2 regions of the Psychrosphaera sp. 1_MG-2023 genome follow, and region 1 is predicted to be linked to the other one. Evidence: predicted binding sites of a transcription regulator. Region 1 holds the regulator's gene; the other holds the start of a gene.
The links. Region 1 encodes NrdR, which represses ribonucleotide reductase genes. Its sites were predicted from a motif close to AAACACNANATNTNGTGTTT; they were not measured.
Positions count from the first base shown of each region.

Region 2: a site for NrdR is predicted at 1,083-1,102, ahead of nrdA (class 1a ribonucleoside-diphosphate reductase subunit alpha). Genes of this name have one in related genera too.

Region 1 is NZ_JAUORW010000003.1:7,178-17,329, forward strand. Features, by position in the region: gene Q4575_RS02965 (DUF4124 domain-containing protein) at 1-273, opposite strand, end outside; gene pssA (CDP-diacylglycerol--serine O-phosphatidyltransferase) at 357-1,136, shown strand; gene Q4575_RS02975 (TIGR00266 family protein) at 1,274-2,065, shown strand; gene Q4575_RS02980 (phosphatidylglycerophosphatase A) at 2,154-2,642, opposite strand; gene thiL (thiamine-phosphate kinase) at 2,649-3,620, opposite strand; gene nusB (transcription antitermination factor NusB) at 3,647-4,066, opposite strand; gene ribE (6,7-dimethyl-8-ribityllumazine synthase) at 4,076-4,540, opposite strand; gene ribBA (bifunctional 3,4-dihydroxy-2-butanone-4-phosphate synthase/GTP cyclohydrolase II) at 4,637-5,746, opposite strand; gene Q4575_RS03005 (riboflavin synthase) at 5,766-6,410, opposite strand; gene ribD (bifunctional diaminohydroxyphosphoribosylaminopyrimidine deaminase/5-amino-6-(5-phosphoribosylamino)uracil reductase RibD) at 6,421-7,560, opposite strand; gene nrdR (transcriptional regulator NrdR) at 7,572-8,072, opposite strand; gene glyA (serine hydroxymethyltransferase) at 8,174-9,430, opposite strand; gene ettA (energy-dependent translational throttle protein EttA) at 9,999-10,152, shown strand, end outside.
Region 2 is NZ_JAUORW010000001.1:352,900-363,051, forward strand. Features, by position in the region: gene ubiG (bifunctional 2-polyprenyl-6-hydroxyphenol methylase/3-demethylubiquinol 3-O-methyltransferase UbiG) at 82-801, shown strand; gene nrdA (class 1a ribonucleoside-diphosphate reductase subunit alpha) at 1,203-3,518, shown strand; gene nrdB (class Ia ribonucleoside-diphosphate reductase subunit beta) at 3,582-4,712, shown strand; gene yfaE (class I ribonucleotide reductase maintenance protein YfaE) at 4,742-5,011, shown strand; gene Q4575_RS01400 (metalloregulator ArsR/SmtB family transcription factor) at 5,268-6,095, shown strand; gene arsB (ACR3 family arsenite efflux transporter) at 6,139-7,167, shown strand; gene Q4575_RS01410 (dual specificity protein phosphatase family protein) at 7,160-7,669, shown strand; gene Q4575_RS01415 (ArsJ-associated glyceraldehyde-3-phosphate dehydrogenase) at 7,696-8,706, shown strand; gene arsJ (organoarsenical effux MFS transporter ArsJ) at 8,723-9,934, shown strand.

The DNA of each region.
Region 1 (10,152 bases):
ATATTCATTCGCTTTTTCATTTAATTCTTGCACAACATTATCGTCAACTTGTTTTCGACCTAAAGTCGATAAGTTGTAATCGACTTTGCCACTTTTACCACCAACGACTCTATCGCCTTCAATCTCTAGCTCGACATAGTCATCTTGAGACGGGCGATATTCACTAAATGTAACGACACCATTCTTATCAACCCACTTGTAAACCTTTATTTTACTGGCGTTGGCTTGATTAGCAACGACCATCAAAATGGCGATTGCAATTAAATTCTTCATCAAGTCTCCCCTTTTTTGTTTCTTTGCTCTATGGTATTTAACTGTTATATCCTGATTTTAATAGAAAATAAAAAGAAAACTACATGAGCCTTCAAAAAAATCAAAATCAAAACACGAATCGTGGCATTTATTTACTGCCAAACTTATTAACAACCGCCGGACTTTTTTCCGGTTTTTACGCCATTATTGCGTCGATAAACGGCGCATTTGAACCGGCAACCATCGCAATTTTTGTCGCCATGATATTCGATGGGCTTGACGGCCGAGTCGCTCGAATTACCAATACACAAAGTGCTTTTGGTGCTGAATATGACTCTATGGCCGACATTGTATCATTTGGTGTGGCACCTGCACTACTTGCTTTTAGTTGGGCATTGTCTAGCTTAGGTAAATTGGGTTGGTTAGCAGCCTTTATCTATGTTGCCTGCGCAGCTCTTCGACTAGCACGTTTTAATGTACAAACTTCCACCGCAGATAAGCGCTATTTCCAGGGACTTGCATCTCCGGCCGCCGCGGCTCTAGTTGCCGCAACAGTTTGGGCCGGGGTTGATTTTAATATTGATGGGCATGAGTACAATATTGTAATGGCTATACTCATGGCGTTATCCGGTTTATTAATGGTAAGTAATTTTAGATACAGTTCGTTTAAAAGTATCGAATGGAAAGGTAAAGTTTCTTTTATCATGATCCTCGCTGTCGTTTTAATATTTGTTTTTGTTGCGGCTCAACCAGCTCAAGTATTATTCGCTGTATTTTTGGGATATGCATTGTCGGGGCCAATAACGACGTTTAAAGTCGAAAAAGAAATTAAATTGGAACACGTCATTGGTGACGATTCAGATGCAGATTTTGATGATAAATGAACGGTATAAATACATTGGTTCAAAAGTTTAAACACGATAGTTTATTTTACTAATACTCAAAGAACGATTTTTAGAGCAACTCAAATTAGAGCGACTCGTTTGTGGCAAAGCAAATAAAATTGATAAGGACTAAATAAATGAAATGCGACGAAATTGATTACGAAATCATTGGTGAAAGCATGCAGATGGTTGAAGTAGAACTTGACCCGTCAGAGGCTGTTATCGCCGAAGCTGGCGCAATGAACTATATGGAAGATGACATTGAATTTGAAGCCCGTATGGGGGATGGTTCAAACGTTGACCAGGGTTTTATGGGGAAATTATTTAGCGCCGGCAAACGAATGATCACTGGTGAGTCCCTCTTTATGACTCATTTCACTAACCGAGGAAATAGTAAACGTCGATTAACCTTTGCTGCACCTTACCCTGGGTCAATTATCGCTTTAGATTTAGCAACGCTCGGAAATGAAGTCATTTGTCAGAAGGATTCATTTTTGTGCGCCGCAATGGGAACAAAAGTTGATATTGCATTTAATAAAAAGCTTGGCAGTGGATTTTTTGGTGGTGAAGGATTTATTCTTGAGAGGCTCGTAGGCGACGGAATGGCATTTGTTCATGCTGGCGGAACAGTTGTAGAGAAGAAATTGAATGGCGAGACGTTAAGGCTCGATACGGGCTGTTTAGTGGCAATGGCTGGAGATATAGATTACGACATTCAAATGGTTAAAGGTTTTAGAAGTATGTTTTTTGGTGGCGAAGGATTATTTCTTACAACGATAAGCGGCCACGGTAGCGTATGGATCCAAAGCTTACCATTCTCGAGATTGGCTGACCGCATAATCCAACATGCGCCATCGGTAGGCGGCAAACGTCAAGGTGAAGGTTCTGTTTTAGGTTCGATTGGTGGGTTAATAGACGGCGACAGATAAAACGTTTTATTGAATCGTTGTCGCGTCTTAATATATGTTGAGGGTTTTAATGAAAGGCTAGGAGCTTCTGCTTCTGGCCTTTTTTAATTTACAAAGGCAATGTCGCCAGAGTTGGCAACAATAAATATAAACATAATCCAGCAAATAGACCTGCAACAACATCATCAATCATGATCCCTAGACCACCATGCACGTATTTGTCTAAATAAGATATTGGCCAAGGTTTAACAATATCAAAAAACCGAAACAAGACAAAACCCGCAAGCACATTTACGAAACTAAATGGCACAAAACACATCGTGATAAAGAAACCAGCAAACTCGTCCCAAACAATCGCTTTATGATCGTGGACACCAATATCTTCAGCGGCCTGTCCACATATTTTTGGACCAACCAAACAAACGAGTGCGGTAAAAATAAAAAACCAAATAGATGGGCTATAAACAAACATCAAATAAAACGGGATCGCTGCAATTGTGCCAAATGTTCCCGGCGCAAATGGCGCTAGACCACTACCAAAACCGGTAGCCAGTAAGTGCCATTTATTACATAGATTAAATTGCGCAGGTTTTGTCATTGTGTGTTACTCATTGCCAAAATGTTGATAACCCGATGTTATAACGTCAGTATAACACTCGCCATTTTTCAGCATTTTTATGCCTTGCCCTGACTTTCTAATTTGACCAACTTTAGTAAATTTAATTCCCATTGCCGTCGCATTTTGTTCGATATAACCTTTCTTTTCTTCAGGCACGGTGAATATCAACTCGTAATCTTCTCCACCCGTCAACGCTAATCTTTCAGCTTCTAAACGGTCAACTGACGCTAAAACGTTTTCATCAATCGGCAATTTATCGATATACAATTCAGCACTCATATTCGACGCCGTTAATATATGTTGAAGGTCCTGTAAAAAACCATCCGATACATCAATTGCTGAAGTTGCTGCGTGTCGTAAAACTTGACCTGCCGCTAAACGAGCAGATGGAAAATTAAATCGCTGTTCAATGTTTCTTAAATAAGGGTTATCGAGTTTAAAACCGTCAATTTTTGATTTAACAGCAAGTGCCGAAGCTCCCAATTGCCCAGTAACACAAATCCAATCACCTGCTTTCGCGCCACTGCGCTTCAACGCTTTTTCTTCCGTCACGAATCCTTTCAAACTAATGGTAACTGAGAGCGGTCCGCGGGTCGTATCGCCGCCAATGATCTGCACATTATAGTAATCCGCAATTTCAAATAGGCCGTCGGAAAAACCTTGCAGCCATTCTTCATTAATTTCAGGGATTGTTAAAGCAACTGATGCCCAAGCGGGTTCTGCGCCCATAGCAGCAAAATCGCTTAGATTTACTGCTAATGCGCGATGGCCAATTGAACGAGGAGATGAGTCTGGAAAAAAATGTACATTTTCAACCATAGTATCTGTCGCCACAACCAATAATTGGTCCTGTGGTACTTTTGTCAAAGCCGCGTCGTCGCCAACACCTAAAATCACGTCCTTGCGCTTAGGCCCACGCCCAGCGAAATAGGTTTGAATTAATTCAAACTCTTTCATATTTTGCCTATAGAGGTAAAGTATTTTTACTGCAGTGGGATCCGCAAGTCTTTAACAGCTTTGTCTAACACACCATTCACAAATTTATGACTGTCATCTGCGCCGAACTTTTTCGCCAGCTCAATGCCTTCATTAATTGCAACTTTATACGGTACGTCGATGCGAAATTTTAATTCAAATGCAGTTAAACGCAAAATTGCACGTTCAATATGATCTACATCGTCATAAGGTCGTTCAGTATACGGCGTTAACGCTGTATCGAGTTCTTTATAATGTCCTGCAACACCGCGTAGTAATTCTCTAAAAAATTCCACGTCAATTTTACTTACATCATTATCTAACAACATTTGTTGTTCAATGTCGCTGATATGATTTTGGCTCATCTGCCAGGAATAAATTGCCTGTACTGCCAATGCTCTTGCTTTTCTACGCGCTGCTGGTTTCATCGTCAATACCTAAAGCTGTGCCATTACATTAACCATTTCCAATGCACCTAAAGCCGCTTCAGCGCCTTTATTTCCTGCTTTGGTTCCTGAACGCTCAATTGCTTGCTCTATTGTATCCGTTGTAATAACACCAAATGCAACTGGGATATCAAACTCTAACGATACATTAGCTAATCCTTTGTTACATTCGCCTGCAACAAAATCAAAATGAGGTGTGCCGCCACGAATTACCGCGCCAATTGCGATTATCGCTTCATACTGACCTGATTTTGCAATCTTTTTAGCGGCCAAAGGCAACTCATATGCACCTGGTACATAAACAATGGTGATATCGTCTTGATTGACTTCACCATGACGCTCTAATGCGTCAACCGCGCCTTCCAATAAGCTGTCTACAACAAAATGGTTGAAACGAGAAACAACAATTGCGAATTTTTTGCCAGTGGCTCGGAAGTTACCTTCAACGACGTTCATTCAAAAACCTTTCTTTAAATAAAATGGATGATAAAAATTTTGCGCGATAATACCACAAGATTTTAATAGTTGTTAGGCCAAGTTGTTTGCTCAGCCCTACTCACTTACATATTCTGTTACTTCTAAACCGAAGCCAGACAGTGCATGATAATTTTTAGGTGAGCTTAATAAACGCATTTTAGTTACACCTAATTGAGCCAATATTTGACTACCAATACCGACATTACGAGACGTACCCTGCCATTTTGCCGGCGCTTGATGTTGACCCGAGTCTTCAGCTTCAAATCGTTTCACTAAATTAATCAGATCTGACGTTTGTTCCTGTTTCCCTAAAAGCACAAAAACGCCACCGACTTCAGCAATTCGGCTTAACCCGTCATCGATAGAAAAGCTGCGGTTCACAGAGCGGTCAGAACCAAGTAAATCAGAAAAGGTGTTCTGTAAATGCACGCGAACAAGTGGTTGTTCAAGTTTAGCTAAATCACCTTTTACTAACGCAAAATGAACTTGTCCATCTATCGTATCTTTAAATGTATGTAAATCAAAATCACCATGTTGAGTTGGTAACTTACATTGTGCAACAAGCTCGACCGTTGTTTCGTTATGATTTCTGTATTCTATTAAATCGGCGATAGTGCCAATTTTTAAATCGTGCTTCTTAGCAAAGATTTCTAAATCTGGGCGACGCGCCATTGAGCCATCATCATTAAGTATTTCAACAATAACACCTGCGTCAGTTCTACCTGCTAAACGGGCTAAATCGACTGCTGCTTCAGTGTGGCCTGCACGTGTTAAAACACCGCCTTTTTTTGCCACTAACGGAAAAATATGCCCTGGTTGAACGATATCGGCCGCGACCGCATCTTTTGCAACGGCAGCTTGAATGGTTCTGGCTCGGTCTGCCGCACTTATCCCTGTTGTCACTCCCTCAGCCGCTTCAATAGAAACCGTAAAGTTAGTGGCAAATTGGGCATTATTATTATCGACCATTAACGTAAGATTTAGTGCTTCTGCACGTTCAATTGTCATCGGTAAGCAAACTAATCCACGAGCATGCGTTACCATGAAATTAATATGCTCAGGTGTTAGCATATCCGCGGCCATAATAAGGTCACCTTCATTTTCGCGGTCTTCATCGTCCATCAAAATCACCATTTTTCCATGGCGGATGTCTTCGATTATCTCTTCTGGCGTATTCAATTTCATTTTACAGACCCACTAATTCTTATTTCAAAAAGCCACTGCGCGCGAGCAGTGACATAGATACGCCTTCATTAGAAGACGGATTTGCCAATTTTTCTAGATATCTGGCTATGATATCAATTTCAATGTTAACAGACGAGCCTGTAACCGCATTTGAAAGTGTCGTTTGCGATGCCGTATGTGGCACAACTGTCAATTTAAATTGACCCGCTTCTACGTTGTTTATGGTCAAGCTGATGCCATCGACTGTAATCGAACCTTTTGTAATGACATATTTTAATAAAGCTGCTGGGGCATTTATCCAAATGTCTTTGGCTCGTCCATTGTCAATTATCGCAGCGATCGTAGCAATACCATCGACATGCCCACTAACTATATGACCGCCAAAACGAGATGTTGCCAGCATGGCTTTTTCTAAATTAACTGCTTGCCCTATTTGGTAATGTCTAAAACCGCTGTTGGTGATCGTTTCATTTGAAACGTCGGCAACAAAACCATTTGATAATTTCTCAACAACCGTTAAACAAACGCCATTGGTAGCAATACTGTCACCTAATTTTACGTCAGACATATCCAAATCAGAACTTTCGATGGTGACTTTTAGATCTCCTCCCAGTTTAGACAAAGACTTTATTTTTCCTGTAGCTTCAATAATTCCGGTAAACACGTGCCCTACCTTAAATTGTATTAGACAATATGACTTTTAGATCCGAGCCAACGGTCATTGTTGACTGCACCTGTAGTTCTTTAACATCCACCATCGACTCAAATGGACCAATGGGTAATAATTCTTGTGCGCCCGCGCCCATTATTTTTGGGGCAATATAAACAACTAATTGATCAAATAAATCTTGTTCGATGAAACTTGCTGACAATCTGCCGCCTGCTTCTATCCACAAATTATTTATTTCGTTCGCGCCACACCAAGAGACAAGCTCAGATAAATGAAACCCGTCAACATCGTCGTAACTTATGACTAACTCAGTAACATAATCGACGTTGGAAAAGTCATTGGATTTCGATGGTCTAACAATAATCACGTCTGTTTTGCCGTCAAATAACGCTAATTGAGCAATTGATTTTGCAGTAATCCGATTTTTGCCATCTAATATGATCTTAATCGGCTGTCTAATTTCACCGTCGTATTGATCTAGTGGGTAATCAAAGTTCAATTGTTCACTACGTACGTTCAACTTGGCGTTATCACGGATAACGGAAACGGCAGAACTGAGTATGGCGCAACTCTGCGCTCGAAACGTTTGAACGTCACTGCGGGCTTTAGGCCCCGTAATCCACTTACTTTCGCCATTTTTCAATGCCGTTTTACCGTCTAATGACGAGGCTAATTTAACGCTGATAAACGGCCTGTTTTTTTCCATTCGGGATAAAAAACCTAAATTAAGCTGACGAGCTTGAGACTCTAATAAGCCGGTTTTGACTTTAATCCCTGCTTGTTCAAGCAGTGCAACCCCTTTTCCTGCCACTAAGGGGTTGGGATCTAACATAGCTATTACTACGGTTTTAATACCAGCTTCGATTAATTTTCTGGCACATGGTGGTGTTCGCCCAAAATGACTACAAGGCTCCAATGTTACATAGGCCGTTGCGCCTGAACTTTGTTCAATATCAAGATCAACTAAAGCATTTACTTCTGCATGGCCGGTGCCGGCTTTTTTATGCCACCCCTGGCCTAAAATTGTGTTGTTTTTGACAATAACACAACCAACATTAGGATTAGGTGTCGTTGTAAATCGACCTCTAGCCGCTAATTCAATGGCGAGTGTCATATATTGATGATCAGATTCTGTAAACAACATAGATCAAATTCTTATTCAAACAACTTGGATTGTCTGGTGGTGATTTCTTTTTTCTTATCAGCTTGTTGACCAATTTTGGCAATTTCTTCACCAAATTCTTTAATGTCTTCAAAAGAGCGATATACAGAGGCAAAACGAACATAGGCCACTTTATCGTATTGTACTAGTCCATCCATTATAAGATTACCAATAAACTCTGAACTAACTTCACGTTCACCCGTCATTCTAATTTCTTTTTTGATTGCCAATATAAGTTGGTCAATTTGTTCAGTACTCACAGGTCGCTTTTCTAGCGCCCGCAAAATACCGGCAGACATTTTGTCTTCATTAAATGGTTCACGTTTACCGTCTCGTTTTACCACTTTTGGCATAACAAGTTCGGCACCTTCAAAGGATGTAAAACGTTCGTTACATTGATTACACTCACGCCGACGCCTAACTTGAGAGCCGCCACCGACAAGTCGTGAATCTATTACCTTCGTTTCAGTTGCTGAGCAGAATGGGCAGTGCATAAAAAATGTCCGTAAACTAGTTAACTAAAAAAGCCGCGATAAACGCGGCTTTCGATCTTATCATAATTCTGCTAATGCTAGCGAGAACAAGATTTTACAGTTTAAGCATAAACAGGGAAACGTGCACAAAGTGCTTTGATTTGTTGCTTAACGTTTTCAATATTAGCATCATCTTCAATGTTGTCTAATACGTCACAAATTAAGTTAGTTAATTCAACCATTTCAGCTTCTTGCATACCACGACGCGTTACCGCAGGTGTACCTAAACGCAAACCAGAAGTCACAAACGGTGAACGTGGGTCATTTGGCACAGAGTTTTTGTTTACTGTGATAAATGCTTTTCCTAACGCAGCGTCTGCATCTTTACCTGTAATGTCTTTGTCGATTAGATCAACTAAGAATAGGTGATTTTGAGTGCCATTTGATACAATTTTGTATCCGCGTTCTTGCATGACTTCACACATTTTCTGAGCGTTTTTAACAACTTGTTGTTGGTAAACTTTAAACTCAGGTTGTAATGCTTCTTTAAATGCGACCGCTTTAGCAGCGATTACGTGACATAAAGGACCACCTTGACCACCTGGGAATACCGCACTGTTTAGTTTTTTATAAACGTCTGCGTCACCGCAGCCAGAAATAATTAAACCGCCACGAGGACCCGCTAGAGTTTTGTGTGTCGTAGTAGTAACAACATGAGCATGTGGAACAGGGTTTGGATATACGCCAGCTGCAATTAGACCAGCAACGTGCGCCATGTCAACAAACAAGTAAGCACCAATTTCATCCGCAATTTTGCGGAAACGAGCCCAATCAACAATACCAGAGTATGCAGAGAAGCCAGCAATGATCATCGCAGGTTTATGTTCACGTGCCAAAGATTCCATTTGCTCATAGTCAAGCAAACCAGTTTCTTCATTTAGTCCGTACTGGATAGCATTGTAGATTTTACCAGAAAAACTAACGCTAGAACCGTGAGTTAAGTGACCGCCGTGCGCTAAGCTCATACCAAGTACAGTATCACCTGGTTTAACTAAAGCTTGGAATACCGCAGAGTTTGCTTGTGATCCAGAGTGTGGCTGAACGTTTGCATAATCTGAACCGAATAGTTCGTTTGCACGGTCAATTGCTAATTGCTCAGAGATATCAACATACTCACAACCACCGTAGTAGCGTTTTTGCGGATAACCTTCAGCATATTTATTGGTTAACTGAGTGCCTTGAGCTTCCATAACTCGTGGACTTGCGTAGTTTTCAGACGCAATTAACTCAATGTGTTCTTCTTGACGAATTGTTTCTTGTTGAATTGACGCCCATAGTTCTGGATCGAAATCAGCGATGTTCATATCACGCGTTAACATATTTGCACCTCGGCACTCTGACTAAATTATTAAAAAAAGAAGGCCGTATAATACGCGTTTATTATGTAAAATCCTATATCAAATCTGCGTTAGTTAGTGAAATTTAGCATTAGAAATATTTATAAGTTAGTTAATTAAATCAACCCAATGTCGACTTAGTTACATTCACACCAAATTGGTTTTTGGCGTTTCGTTAAGTGTAGTCAATGTTTAGTAGCATTTGTAATTCGTACCTATGGTGCCATTGTCACAACATTAACAGTTTCAACACCTGTTACTGAGGGCGTTAACTAATAGGTAAAAAACGACTTTGGTATTTCACTTAAATCTAATTAATGGAAAATCAAAGCGATTTGTAGCACAGTCTATTTGCTACTTTTCCTAAAAGTATTTTTAATCAAATTGTTAGAGCAACAAAAATTCAATTGAACATTTGTATGAGCAAGCGAGAATATTGCGATTAAAACAATAAAACAGAAGTTAGATATAAATTGAATTGCTGTTTGCCTATCGTGGTGTATGTCACTTAAAATAGCGGCATCAGTTCTAAACATTAAAAAGGTTTCCTATGGCATTGCCAGATAAATTTATTTTTTCAATGAATCGTGTGAGTAAAGTTGTTCCACCAAAACGCACGATCCTCAAGGATATATCACTTAGCTTTTTTCCTGGTGCAAAAATTGGCGTGCTTGGACTAAATGGTTCAGGTAAGTCTACGTTAC
Region 2 (10,152 bases), on a different contig from region 1:
ATCGATTGTTGAAATCTAGAATTCTTTTTCAACACAATATCGAGTACCCTACTCTGCGTTAATTATCTTAAAGGAACTTACATGTCGTTAGAAAACACCACAAATGTTGATCAACATGAAATTGAAAAGTTTAACTCAATCGCAAGTACATGGTGGGACCTAGAAGGTGATTTCAAACCTCTGCACATTATTAACCCTGCGCGGCTTGCCTATATACAGGAACAAACAAGCGGTTTAGCGAATAAGTCTATCCTTGATATTGGTTGCGGCGGCGGTATTTTGACCGAAAGTATGGCAAAACTGGCCGGCGACGTCGTGGGGATCGATATGGCGAGCGATTCATTACAAGTGGCTCAACTACACGCCTTAGAAACTAAGGTAACTAATGTCCGATACGAGCAAGTGCAAGCAGAACAATATTGCGCTGATAATAAGCAACAGTTTGACGTTGTCACGTGTATGGAAATGTTGGAACACGTACCAGATCCGGCAGCTATTATTGAAGCCGCGGCGATGGCCTGTAAACCTGGTGGTTCTGTTTTCTTTTCAACGTTAAATAAAACATACAAATCCTACGCTCTAGCGATAGTTGCAGCAGAAAAGCTATTAAAGATAGTGCCAAATGGAACGCATGATTACGACAAGTTTATGAAACCGTCTCAAATCATCCGTTGCGCCTCTAATTTTGATCTTAATGTAAAACATAGCATTGGCATTAATTACAACCCAATCTATAGCTCAGCCAGTTTAACGCCAAAACTTGATGTTAATTATGTGCTGCATTTTAAAAAATTGGTTTAAATGGCGACAAACCCAACGGTGACGCTGGCATCATAAAATTTACAAAAAGTGAAGTAATAATTTGGTAATTTAAATGGATTTTTCAGATAAAATTCATATAAAAAAATAGTTAAAAATCACGTTCAATTATGGATATTTTTAGTTATGTTTACACCTGTTGCTCATACTGTAAGGAGACACTTACAAGGACCCATGGTTGGTTATTTTGTAGTCATATAGATGAATATTTTAAACTTGCAATCATCTCCTCTACACTCTATCTTGTGCTATCGAATTTAAACAGACACTATATGATGTGTTTTTAGCCAAATTAGCTAATTATTATCCAGTCTGATTTAAAATTGCATCTAAATGCGATACACAAAATAATAATATATAAAAACAAAGGACAAACTGGCCCAATGAACAGCACCCTTTCTGTAACCAAACGTGACGGTGTAAAAGAACCTTTAGACCTAGATAAAATCCATAGAGTGATTACCTGGGCAGCAAAAGGTTTAGACAACGTTTCGGTATCTGAAGTAGAAATTCGTTCTCACATCCAATTTTACGATGGCATAAAAACAGAAGATATCCATGAAACCATCATAAAAGCGTCAGCGGATCTTATTGCAGAAGACACTCCAGACTATCAATATATGTCTGCACGTTTAGCGGTCTTCCATTTACGTAAAAAAGCGTATGGCCAATTTGAACCACCACGTTTGTTTGATCATGTTAAACATTTAGTTGCTAATGGCCGTTATGACGAACATTTATTAGCTGATTATACAGAAGCCGAATTTGACGCTATGGATAAGTTTCTTGTCCATGACCGTGACCTAGATTTTAGTTACGCAGCCGTTAAACAGTTAGAAGGTAAGTACTTAGTACAAAACCGCGTAACAGGCCAAATTTACGAAAGTGCCCAGTTTTTATATATTTTAGTCGCCGCGTGTTTATTTGCTAAATACGACAGCGCGACTCGCTTAGACTACGTAAAACGTTTTTATGATGCGACGTCGCAATTTAAAATTTCGTTACCAACACCAATAATGTCTGGTGTTCGTACGCCAACCCGCCAGTTTAGTTCGTGTGTGTTAATTGAAGCGGGTGATAACCTAGATTCAATTAATGCAACAACATCTGCCATTGTTAAATATGTTTCGCAACGTGCAGGTATCGGTATCAATGCCGGTCGTATTCGCGCTTTAGGTAGCCCGATTAGAAATGGTGAAGCATTCCATACAGGTTGTATTCCATTTTATAAACACTTTCAAACAGCCGTAAAAAGTTGTTCACAAGGTGGTGTTCGTGGTGGTGCAGCTACCCTATTCTACCCGCTATGGCATTTAGAAGTTGAAACACTCCTTGTACTTAAAAATAACCGTGGTGTTGAAGAAAACCGAGTAAGACATTTAGATTACGGCGTGCAATTTAACCGCTTGATGTATCAACGATTAATCCAAGACGGTTTTATTACTTTATTTAGCCCGTCAGATGTTCCTGGTTTGTACGACTCCTTCTTCCAAGACCAAGATGAATTCGAACGTTTATATGTTCAATACGAACAAGACGATTCCATTCGCAAAAAACGCATTAAAGCCATTGAGTTGTTTAGCTTGTTCTTAAACGAACGTGCTAGTACAGGTCGTATCTATTTACAAAACGTTGACCATTGCAATACTCATAGTCCGTTTAATCCTAAATACGCGCCGGTTCGTCAAAGTAACTTGTGTCTTGAAATTGCCCTTCCGACTAAACCACTCCAGCATGTAAATGACGAAGAAGGTGAAATTGCCCTCTGTACATTGTCGGCATTTAACTTAGGCGCAATTGAATCATTAGACGAATTGGATGAGTTGGCTGAATTAGCTGTTCGTGCATTAGACAGTTTATTAGATTATCAAGACTACCCAGTTCCAGCCGCATTTAATGCCACTATGGGTCGTCGTACATTGGGTGTTGGTGTTATTAACTTTGCATATTATCTTGCAAAAAATGGCGCAAAATACTCGGACGGGTCTGGAAACAACCTGATCCACAGAACTTTTGAAGCAATTCAGTTTTATTTGTTAAAAGCCTCTAATACGTTGGCTAAAGAACAAGGTGCCTGTCCGAAGTTTAACGAAACGACATATTCTCAAGGTATTTTACCAATCGATACCTATAAAAAGGCGGTTGACGGATTCTGTCAGGAGCCTTTGCATTTAGATTGGGAAACCCTAAGAAAAGATATTGTTGAGCACGGCTTACGTAATTCAACATTGTCGGCACTTATGCCGTCAGAAACATCGTCACAAATTTCTAATGCGACGAACGGCATTGAACCTCCTCGTGGTTTGATATCAGTTAAAGCAAGTAAAGACGGCGTGTTAAAGCAGGTTGTTCCTGAAATTGGACGATTAAAAGATCAATACGAATTGTTGTGGAATATTTCAAGTAACGAAGGTTATCTGCAATTATGTGGGATCATGCAAAAATTTGTCGACCAGACAATTTCTGCCAATACAAATTACGATCCTACAGACTTTAATGATCACAAAGTACCAATGCAGCAGTTGTTAAAAGATTTATTAACAGCTTATAAATATGGCTTAAAGACTTTGTATTACCATAATACGCGGGATCAAGCCGGCACCTCTACCGACAGTAAGTCTGGTAAAAAGGTCACCGCACCAACCACAGTTGTTATCGAAGACGATGAAGACTGTGAAGGCGGCGCTTGTAAAATTTAGTCATATTATTATGCCCAAACCTATGTTTGGGCAATTCCAAATTAGATTACAGAGTTTAATAAAATGCGATATACCACGTTTAATCAAAATGAAGTTAACCCGCTTAAAGAACCTATGTTTTTTGGCGAAGCCGTTAACGTTGCTCGTTACGACCAACAACGTCACGCTATTTTCGAGAAACTAATTGAAAAGCAACTGTCCTTTTTCTGGCGACCAGAAGAGATCGATGTAAGTCGCGACCGAGCTGACTTCCAAAGCATGACGGATAGTGAAAAGCACATTTTCATTTCAAATTTAAAATATCAAACGTTATTAGATTCTATTCAAGGCCGTAGCCCGAACATCGCTCTGTTGCCAATCACATCACTTCCTGAATTGGAAACATGGATCGAAACTTGGTCGTTCAGTGAAACCATTCACTCCCGCTCGTACACTCATATCGTGAGAAATTTATTTAGTGACCCGAGCGAAGTTTTTGACGACATAGTCAAGAACGAAGAGATCCTGAAGCGCGCAGCAGACATTTCTAAATATTACGATGATCTAATTTTCTATACTCAGATATTTCAAACTCTCGGTGAAGGTGAACATGTCATCGACGGTGAACGCTACGTAGTTAACCTTCGTGTTTTAAAGAAAAAATTGTATCTTGCCGTAAACTCAATTAATGCATTAGAAGCGATTCGCTTTTACGTCAGCTTTGCTTGTACGTTTGCTTTTGCTGAGCGCGAATTAATGGAAGGTAACTCTAAGATCATCCGTCTTATTGCCCGTGATGAAAACCTGCATTTAACCTCAACTCAACACATTATTAATTTGTGGGCTGATGGTCAGGATGATCCAGAAATGCAAGAGATCAGCATGGAGTGTTTCCAAGAAGCAAAAGAAATTTTTGCCAATGCAGTTGAGCAAGAAAAAGAATGGGCTAAATACCTATTTAAAGATGGCTCTATGATTGGCTTAAATGAAGAAATATTGTGTCAATATGTTGAATATATCGCTAATCACCGCTTATCTGCGATTGGTATTCCAGCGATGTATGACGTTAAAAGTAATCCGCTACCATGGATGAACAAATATTTAGAATCTGACAACGTTCAAGTTGCACCACAAGAAGCTGAGATCAGTTCTTATCTTGTTGGTCAAATTGACTCAGAAGTTGATGCGTCTGAATTTGACGGTTTTGAACTGTAATTTTAGTCAGTTCCCTACTTTAACGATTCATGTCTAAAATACGGGTTTTGAGCCAACAAGAAGTTGAAACAGAGTTTGAATTTCAATCTGGCGACAAAACCCTACTCACCTCACTCCTAAATCAAAAATTGGACGTGCTTTACCATTGCCGTGAAGGGTTTTGTGGTGCATGTCGATGTAAACTAAAAAGTGGTACAGTTGAGTACATTAACGAACCACTGGCTTTTGTTCGCAAAGGCGAAATCCTCACTTGTTGTTCCAAACCCACTACTGATATTGAGATAGAAATTAAATTTTAAGCCCCTGTCTTTACGCTGCGCCTCAGACGTAAACGTTACAAATTGACTGCAAAGAGTTTATTCAACACACGTTAGATCCAGCTCATTTTGTTATTTTTTGTCTCAAGCGTCGAGTTAAACCTCTTAAACTCATTAATATAAACAAAAACTTACCAATATAAACCTCATTTAACCGCGACATTTTTAATATAAACACTTTACATATGATTGTTTGTATATACACTATTTTATATATATTAAGTCTGTTACTAATTTTATGAAAAATCTAAATAAACAAAAAGTCCTTTTTATCTGTACTGGAAACTCGGCTAGGTCACAAATGGCAGAAGCGCTTCTAAGACATAAAGCCGCGGATTATTTTGAAGTGTATAGTGCAGGAACACAGCCTGATACAGTAGACGTGCGTGTGATTGAGGCATTAGGTCAATTTGGGATCGACACCACTGGTTTAGTTTCAAAAAATATAAATACGTTCGAAGGTCAAATTTTTGATTACGTCATCACGCTCTGTGATAAGGCAAATAATGAATGTCGTAGCTACCCAAATGCTCTCAAGCAATTAGCATGGGATTTCCCTGATCCAAAAGAACGCTCCTGCAGTAATCCATTTTCTACAACATTAACTGAACTAAATAATCGATTATCGATGTTTCTTTTAGTCGAAGGCAAAAATGCGCGATTTCAAAATGAAACCACCCATAATCGCGCAAGTGACGGAGTTAATCAGCTAATTGACCTAGAGCCGATCTCTTTTTATAAGACCCTTACGGATGATATTCGACTCAAAACATTAATGTTGACCCATTATTATGGTGAACTTTGCGTATGTGAATTAATGGAAGCGATGGATGAAGATAGCCAACCAAAAGTGTCACGCAACCTTGCCGTTTTGAAAAAAGCGAATGTAATAACGGATAGGAAACACGGACAGTGGGTGTTTTACCGAATAAATCCTGAACTGCCGCTGTGGGCTAAATCAGTTATTGCACAAACAACTGAGAACAACGTTCCTCTTATCGCTAACGAAGTCAAACGTTTGGCTAATATGAAAAATAGGCCCGACAAATCCAATTTCTGTAAATAAAGATCACAAAACAATTTTTCTTCTAATTTAAAGAGGATTTTACATGGGTATTTTTGAGCGTTATTTGTCCGTATGGGTAGCTCTGAGCATAAGCTTGGGGGTGATTTTAGGCCTTTGGCAACCAGAGGTTTTTCAAACAATAGCGGGCTTTGAAGTAGCGCATGTAAATATTGTTGTCGCTGTTTTCATCTGGGTGATGATTTATCCTATGATGGTTCAAATAGACTTTTCAGCTATAAAGAATGTAGGTAAAAACCCAAAAGGACTGCTGCTAACTATAGTAATCAATTGGTTGATTAAACCTTTCACTATGGCCGGTTTAGGATGGCTATTTTTTAATATCTTATTTGCCGATCTGGTTGACCCAACATCAGCTCAAGAATACATAGCAGGCATGATTTTACTAGGCGTCGCACCATGTACTGCGATGGTCTTTGTGTGGTCGCAACTAACGAAAGGAGATCCAAATTATACATTGGTACAAGTCTCAGTTAATGACGTGATCATGATCTTTGCGTTTGCGCCTATCTCTGCGTTTTTACTCGGTGTAAGTGACATTCAAGTCCCTTGGGAAACATTGCTTATTTCTGTTGCACTTTATGTATTATTGCCATTAATAGCCGGTGTTTTAACTCGCAATATGCTCAATAAAGGCCAAGGAGAACATACCGTAAATCAATTTTTGTCTTCTTTAAAGCCATGGTCGGTTATTGGGTTGTTGGCAACCGTCGTTTTATTATTTGGCTTTCAAGCAAATACAATAATTTCTGAACCTGAAACCATCGCTTTAATTGCAATTCCGTTAATGATCCAAACTTACGGTATTTTCCTCATCGCTTATTTGGCTGCGAAATGGATGAAACTCCCCCATAACATCGCTGCGCCCGCCTGCCTGATAGGTACTTCTAACTTCTTTGAACTTGCTGTTGCTGTCGCTATCTCGCTATTTGGCCTACATTCCGGTGCTGCTTTAGCCACCGTAGTGGGCGTGCTCGTTGAAGTACCTGTCATGCTCTCGTTAGTTTATATAATAAACCATACTCAAAACTGGTTTGGAGAAAATCATGGATAATAAACCAGCCATACAAAAACACCCTTACGATATATTGCCTCTAGAAAATGGTGCTCAACTTATTTTTACACCTTGCCCTGGAACAAAAGACGCTAGTTTAAGTGACGCTATTTCAACCCTAAAACATGCAGGAACAAGCATGCTGATAACATTAATGTTTGACGATGAAATGGCAAAAAACAATGTGCAGTCTTTACCTACGGAATGTCTTAAACACGACATTGAATGGGTTCAGCTCCCTATTGTTGATGACGCCGCACCTGCGCAGGCATTTGAAAACCAATGGCACGTGCAGAAGGACAAGATCTTAGAACAACTAAAGAACAAAGGCACTATTGCGGTCCACTGCAAAGGCGGCTCCGGTAGAACAGGTTTGGTAATTGGCCTCATTCTTTTATCTATTGGTTGGCCCGCTGAAAAAATAATAAAACAAATTCAACAAAGGCGTCCTAACGCACTAAAAAATTCAAAACAGCTCAATTATTTTAACTCTTATTTGTAAATATTAAATAATACATAGGTAAATTTATGACAATCAAAATAGGTATTAATGGCTTTGGTCGAATGGGTCGATTATCAATGCGCGCCGCTTATGACTGGGACGACATTGAAATAGTACATATTAATGATCCTGCAGGTGATCCCGCAACATTAGCGCATTTAATGACGTTCGATTCGGTACATGGCAAATGGCATTACGACGTAAGTCATAACAATAACGAACTTATTATCAACGGTAAATCAATTACTTGTACGCACAATAAAGCGATTAAAGAAACTGACTGGTCAAAATGCGATGTGGTAATAGAAGCCTCTGGCAAAATGAAGACAAAAGCGCTATTAAACGACTATTTGGAGCAAGGGGTAAAACGTGTAGTGGTTACCGCTCCAGTAAAAGAAGATGGTGTTCTAAATGTTGTTATGGGAGTAAACGATCATCTGTTCAACAAGGACTTACACCCTATCGTGACCGCCGCGTCATGCACCACGAACTGCTTAGCGCCAGTCGTAAAAGTAATTCATGAAACACTAGGTATTAAACATGGGTCTATGACAACCATTCATGATATTACCAATACGCAAACTATCATTGACGCACCACACAAAGACTTACGCCGCGCTCGAGCGTGTGGTTCTAGTTTGATCCCTACCACAACAGGTTCAGCGACCGCAATTACCCATATTTTTCCTGAACTTTTGGGTAAGTTAAATGGCCACGCGATACGTGTGCCATTAACTAACGCTTCTATCACCGATTGCGTTTTTGAATTAGAACGTGAAACCAATATTGAAGAAGTAAATGCCCTATTACAACAAGCTTCTCAAGGGCAATTGCAAGGTATCTTAGGTTATGAGGAACGCCCTCTTGTTTCCATCGATTACAAAACAGATCCACGTTCAGGCATCATTGATGCGTTATCGACTATGGTGATAAACAAAACGCAACTGAAATTGTACGTTTGGTATGACAACGAATGGGGTTATGCAAATAGAACGGCAGAATTGGCACGTTTAGTCGGTATGGCAGATAAAGGCTAAGGGCAAGTTAACAAACATGGGACTTTTATCATTTAAAACACTATCGCCACAGATAAAACAATATTTATTGATCACCGGTAATTATTGGGCGTTTACATTAACTGATGGTGCACTGCGTATGCTCGTTGTGCTGTATTTTCATCAGTTAGGGTACTCACCATTAAATATTGCGATGTTATTTTTATTCTACGAAATATTTGGTGTTATCACTAACCTTGTTGGGGGTTGGTTAGGCGCTCGTTTAGGTTTAAACAAAACCATGAACATCGGGTTAGCAATTCAGATAATTGCGCTCGCTATGCTTGCAGTTCCTGCTGAAATGCTAACAATCGTCTACGTAATGGTGGCTCAAGCATTATCTGGTATCGCCAAAGATCTAAATAAAATGAGTGCTAAGAGTTCCATTAAGTTACTTGTAAGCGACGGCGCAGAAGGAAAGCTCTATCATTGGATTGCAATACTGACGGGGAGTAAAAATGCACTAAAGGGCGCTGGGTTCTTTTTAGGGGGATTGCTACTTACTTTACTTGAGTTTAAAGGCGCGATTATTGTTATGGCAGCCCTATTAAGTATCGTTTGGGTCGTTAGTTTAATCGCATTAAGGGAAGATCTGGGTAAAGCAAAGTACAAACCTAAATTCAGTGATATTTTTTCCAAGAGTGCATCAATAAATATTCTGTCAGCAGCACGCATGTTTTTATTTGGGGCAAGAGATGTTTGGTTTGTTGTCGCATTACCAGTATTTTTAGCCGTAAAGTTTAATTGGGACCACTGGTGGGTTGGTGGATTTATGGCAAGTTGGGTAATCGGCTATGGTATCGTACAATCCTTCGCGCCCTATTTTACCGGAAAGAGACAGGGAAAAACGCCAACTGGAAAGTCTGCTTTTCTATGGGCAAGTTATTTGGCAATAATCCCCGCTTTTATTGCTTTGGCATTACACTTTAATTTTCACATTCTTGCGTCGATCATCATAGGACTCATTATTTTTGGCGTTGTGTTTGCCATTAATTCGTCTATGCATAGTTACCTTATCGTAAGTTACGCCGGTAACGACGGTGTGTCGCTCGACGTTGGTTTTTACTATATGGCTAATGCAATGGGCAGACTAATAGGCACTGTACTCTCAGGATGGGTATATCAAAATTTTGGCCTAGAGGCATGTTTATGGATATCAAGCTTGTTTGTTGCTACAGCGGCCTTGCTATCTTTGAAATTGAAACAATAAAAACTGTACTCACTTTCCTAAATTGAAATTAAAAAGCGTCGGGAATAATTTGGTTGATTTGATATTGATGAGCTTGTTTTATGTGCTCACAATCTTTAAGAGATCAACAATTCTGACGCTTATTTTAGGAGGTGAACGCCTCAATAATGGGCTGGTTGTAATTGGTTAAAACCAGTGACGAAGGAGCAAAAGCCAACCGTTTTGAACTTTGTTTAACA